One region of the Streptomyces graminofaciens genome, then DNA from elsewhere that is predicted to be linked to it. Evidence: riboswitches for the same ligand, from Rfam matches in the RefSeq annotation. Region 1 holds a riboswitch; the other holds the start of a gene.
The links. Region 1 has a riboswitch for glycine ahead of gcvT (glycine cleavage system aminomethyltransferase GcvT). Riboswitches for the same ligand answer to the same signal wherever they lie in the genome.

Region 1 (2,393 bases):
CAGGTCGAGCGGACCGCTGTGCGGACCGCCGCCCTCGGGCAGCGGCACCCAGACGAAGCTGCGGGAGAGCACCTCCACGATGCGTCCGCCCGCCGAGGGCACGCCGAGCGACGCGGACAGCACCTCCTCCAGCTCGTTACCGGGCCACCCGCCGTGCCCTTGGGGGTGCGCCTGTGCCGGGAAGTCCGCCGGGAAGTCCATCTGCTGCCTGCCGCTTTGGTCCGTGATGCTGTTGTAGCTGAACCTTAATTGCTCCCGGGCCCGAAGGGGCGCGGGGAACCGCGCGAGCACCCACCGACCCGCAGCCCGAAGACGGCGGCAGCCCCGAGCGCTCCCGAAATCTCACCCAGCGAAGTCGATCCTCTTCAGAGCGTCCGCCGCGTCCCGGTCGATCAGCACAGCCGACCCGCACCCCTCCGGCAGCCGCCCCTTCTCCACCTGCCGCAGCAGCCGGGTCATGGCACCGCGGTGCCGGGCGAAGGCGTACCGGGAGACGCCCCTGCCCCGCTCCCGCTGACCGTCCCGGGCCTGCCCGGCGGTCACGTCGAGCAACAGCAGGTGCAGGGTGCCGCCACGCCGCCGGGCCTCCCGAGCCAGCCAGCCCCGCACCCACGCCTGCGTCCCGCAGTCATGCACGACGACACCCTCACCGGACCGCAGCGCCCGCCACAGCCCGCCGTAGTGGGCGAGGCGCACGAACGGCCGGTACACGGCGTACGGCAGCACGCGGGGCAGGCGCGCGTCGTAGCGGTCGCGGGTGTCCTGGGAGTCGATCCGCCGGCCCGGCACCGCCCGTCGCATCAGCGTCGACTTGCCGCTGCCGGGCAGCCCGGTGACGACGACGAGGTCGTCCGGTCCGAAGGACAGCTCGCGCGGGCTGCGGCCGGAGCGGTCCCTGAGGTCGCGGACGACCGCCGTCGGGAACGGGCCGCATGCCTCCCCGGCCGGGACAGCGGGCCGCTTGGGCAGCGCGATGCCCGAGGTCGTCGCGTACGCCCTGGTCCTGTTCACCGTGATCGTCCTCCCCAGGGGTTGGAGGCCCCATCCCCACAGACTGTAAAGAGAAGGTAATGCCCGATCGCTCCTGTTTCAGTCCTCGTATGGACACAAGCGTGCTACGAACCGCTGTGTCTCCCCCCTGCGGGACCGGTGAGGCTCCCTCTGCCGTGCCGTGCCGATGCGTGCAATGATGTGCGCGCCAACTGCATACCGGCCGCTTGAATCCGCGCGGGAGAGCTCCCAGCAGACCGCTGGGGCGCCGAAGGAGCAAGTCCCTCCCTTGAATCTCTCAGGCCCAGATACCGCGCGGGCGAGGCACATCTGAAAAGCGAGTCGCCGTGACCGGTGGCTCCACCCACGGTGCAAGTCACGACCACCGATACGTACGGTCGTGGTGAACCTCTCAGGTTCCGATGACAGATGGGGAGGAACTTTCCTCGCCTGTCATGCCCTGGGAGCAGAACCGATGAGCAGTAACTCCCCCGTTGGACCGCGCCTCACCGCGCTCGATGCGCTGCATCGCTCGCTCGGCGCCACGATGACCGACTTCGCCGGCTGGGACATGCCCCTGCGGTACGGCTCCGAGCGCGACGAGCACCACGCCGTACGCACCCGGGCCGGACTCTTCGACCTCTCCCACATGGGTGAGATCACCGTCACCGGCCCGCAGGCCGCGGCCCTGCTCGACCACGCGCTGGTCGGCAACATCGGCGCTGTGAAGACGGGCCGCGCCCGCTACACCATGATCTGCCGCGAGGACGGCGGCATCCTCGACGACCTGATCGTCTACCGGCTGGCCGAAACCGAATACATGGTCGTCGCCAACGCCTCCAACGCCCAGGTCGTGCTGGACGCGCTCGTCGAGCGTGCGGCCGGGTTCGACGCCGAGGTGCGGGACGACCGGGACGCGTACGCGCTGATCGCCGTGCAGGGCCCCGAGTCCCCCGGCATCCTCAAGGCGCTCACCGACGCCGACCTGGACGGCCTGAAGTACTACGCCGGGCTGCCCGGCACGGTCGCGGGCGTCCCCGCGCTGATCGCGCGCACCGGCTACACCGGCGAGGACGGCTTCGAGCTGTTCGTGAAGCCGGATCACGCCGTGGAGCTGTGGCAGGCACTGACCGAGGCAGGCGAGGGCGCCGGGCTTGTCCCCTGCGGGCTGTCCTGCCGGGACACCCTGCGACTGGAGGCCGGCATGCCGCTGTACGGGCACGAGCTGTCCACGGAGCTGACGCCGTTCGACGCCGGGCTCGGGCGGGTCGTGAAGTTCGAGAAGGACGGCGACTTCGTCGGCCGTACGGCGCTGGAGGCCGCCGCCGAGCGGGCCGCCGCCGCGCCCCCGCGCGTCCTCGTCGGGCTCGTCGCCGAGGGCCGCCGGGTCCCGCGCGCCGGGT
Region 2 (2,393 bases), 5.8 Mb from region 1:
GCCCCATACGGCCGTGAGCTGGGCCCGCGTGGTGGTCTCGTCGCAGGAGACGGAGACCCGGTCGGCGTCGACGAGGCGCAGGTTCACGCCGTTCTCCCGCGCGGCGGCGACGACCTCGGCCGCCCGGCCCGGCACCCGCACGGTGAGCGTGTCGAAGTAGGCGCCGTGCACGACCTCGACTCCGCCGGTGGCGAGCCCCGCAGCGAGGATCGTGGCGTACCGGTGCGTACGCCGAGCGATGCTTCGCAGCCCCTCCGGCCCGTGGTAGACGGCGTACATGCCGGCCATCACGGCGAGCAGCACCTGAGCCGTACAGATGTTGCTGGTGGCCTTCTCCCGGCGGATGTGCTGTTCACGCGTCTGCAGGGCGAGCCGGTACGCCTTGTGCCCGTCGGCGTCCACGGACACACCCACGAGCCGCCCGGGCAGGCTGCGCGCGAACTTCTCGTGCACGGCCATGTAACCGGCGTGCGGCCCGCCGAAGCCCATCGGCACCCCGAACCGCTGGGTCGTGCCCACCGCGATGTCGGCGCCCAGCTCACCGGGGGAGGTGAGCAGCGTGAGCGCGAGCAGATCGGCGGCGACCGTGACGAGCGCGCCGAGTTCGTGGGCCTGGTCGACGACGGGCTTGAGGTCGCGTACGGCACCGGAGGCGCCCGGGTACTGCAGCAGCACACCGTTGATCTCACGAGCGGCGATGTCGGCCGGGATGCCCTCGCTCAGATCGGCGACGACGACCTCGACCCCGGTCGGCTCGGCACGGGTCTCGATCACGGCGATGGTCTGCGGCAGCGCGTCGGCGTCGACGAGGAAGAGCCCCTTCTTGTTCTTCCCCATGCGCCGGGACAGCGCCATGGCCTCGGCTGCGGCGGTGCCCTCGTCGAGCAGGGAGGCCCCGGAGGTGGGCAGTCCGGTGAGATCGGCGACCACGGTCTGGAAATTGAGCAGCGCTTCGAGCCGCCCCTGGGAGATCTCGGGCTGATAAGGCGTGTAAGCGGTGTACCAGGCCGGATTCTCCATCACATTCCGCAGAATCACCGGCGGTGTGAACGTCCCGTAGTACCCGAGCCCGATCATCGAGCCGAGCACCTGGTTACGGTCCGCGAGCGTACGCAGCTCCGCGAGAACCTCGGCCTCCGTACGCGCGCCCGGCAACCGCAACGCTTCGGCGTTCTTGATCACATCCGGGACGGCGGCGGCCGTCAGCTCGTCGAGCGAGCCGTAGCCGACGTTGGCGAGCATCTTGGCCCGGGCCTCTTGATCGGGGCCGATGTGCCGCCGCTCGAAGGGGATTCCCTGTTCGAGCTCGGCAAGCGGAATGCGATGGGCGGTCATTGCGGAGGCCTCCTGGTCTGACGCGACCTTCGAGGGACACCACGGCACGGGTGCCCCGACGGCCTCCCCCTCTGTCATCTCGACCTGAGAGCTTCACCGGTCCATGAACGAACCGGCTTTCACCGTCGGTGAGAGCGGAAGCCGTCGACACCCGCTCTGCTTTCCAGAGTGACCTCGTCCGTGCGGTACGTGGGCCTGAGAGATTCCGGGGAGGATTTGCTCCTTCGGCGCCTCCGATGATGTCTGGAGGACTCTCCCGCACAGGGTCAGCAGCCGCCGTCAGCCTATCAGCGCGGTCGACGCACAGGTCTTCGAGTGGCCGCCTCCCCTGATGTGCCTTTTCGTAGGGTAAGAGACGATTCGTGGCGACAGCCCCTTTGCGACCACTTGGAGGGACCGTGCAGACCGATATCGATCCGCGCAACCTGATCGGCCGCAAGGCGTTCGACCGCAAGGGCACCAAGATCGGCACGGTGGACGAGGTCTACCTCGACGACGCCACCGGGACCCCGGAGTGGGCGGCGATACGCATGGGCCTCTTCGGCCGCGACGCCTTCATCCCCCTGGAGCCCAGCGAACTGATGGAGGGCACCCTCCGCGTCCCCTTCGACCGCGCCCTGATCAAGGACGCTCCCGACTTCGGCGTAGGCCGCCACCTCTCCCCCGAACAGGAACTCCAGCTCTACCACCACTACGGCCTGGACGTGGCACCCCCGCCCCCACTGGACCGAGACTTCGGCCAGATAGCGGGCCAGGAAGACGTCTGACCTACAGCCCAACCCCCAACCGCCCTCACCCACACCAGCCCGAACCCCTCGCCCCTCCCGGCTCCCGGCTCCCGGCTCCCGGCTCCCGGCTCCCGGCTCCCGGCTCCCGGCTCCCGGCTCCCGGCTCCCGGCTCCCGGCTCCCGGCTCCCGGCTCCCGGCTCCCGGCTCCCGGCTCCCGGCTCCCGGCTCCCGGCCAGTCTCGCCCGCCACCGTCCTTGGTCCTGGTCCCACCTGGCCTCAGCAAGCTTCCGTCCCTGCCTGGCGCGCGGCTTCCGCCCCGCCTCGCCTGC

Region 2: it holds a riboswitch for glycine, as region 1 does, so the genes downstream of both, gcvP (aminomethyl-transferring glycine dehydrogenase) here and gcvT (glycine cleavage system aminomethyltransferase GcvT) in region 1, are expected to answer to the same signal.

The regions. Positions count from the first base shown of each region.
Region 1 covers NZ_AP018448.1:4,689,882-4,692,274, forward strand. The annotation lists gene SGFS_RS19845 (enhanced serine sensitivity protein SseB) at 1-201, opposite strand, end outside; gene SGFS_RS19850 (AAA family ATPase) at 343-1,011, opposite strand; glycine riboswitch at 1,219-1,314, shown strand; gene gcvT (glycine cleavage system aminomethyltransferase GcvT) at 1,466-2,393, shown strand, end outside.
Region 2 covers NZ_AP018448.1:10,481,256-10,483,648, reverse strand. The annotation lists gene gcvP (aminomethyl-transferring glycine dehydrogenase) at 1-1,335, opposite strand, end outside; glycine riboswitch at 1,509-1,604, opposite strand; gene SGFS_RS46145 (PRC-barrel domain-containing protein) at 1,734-2,102, shown strand.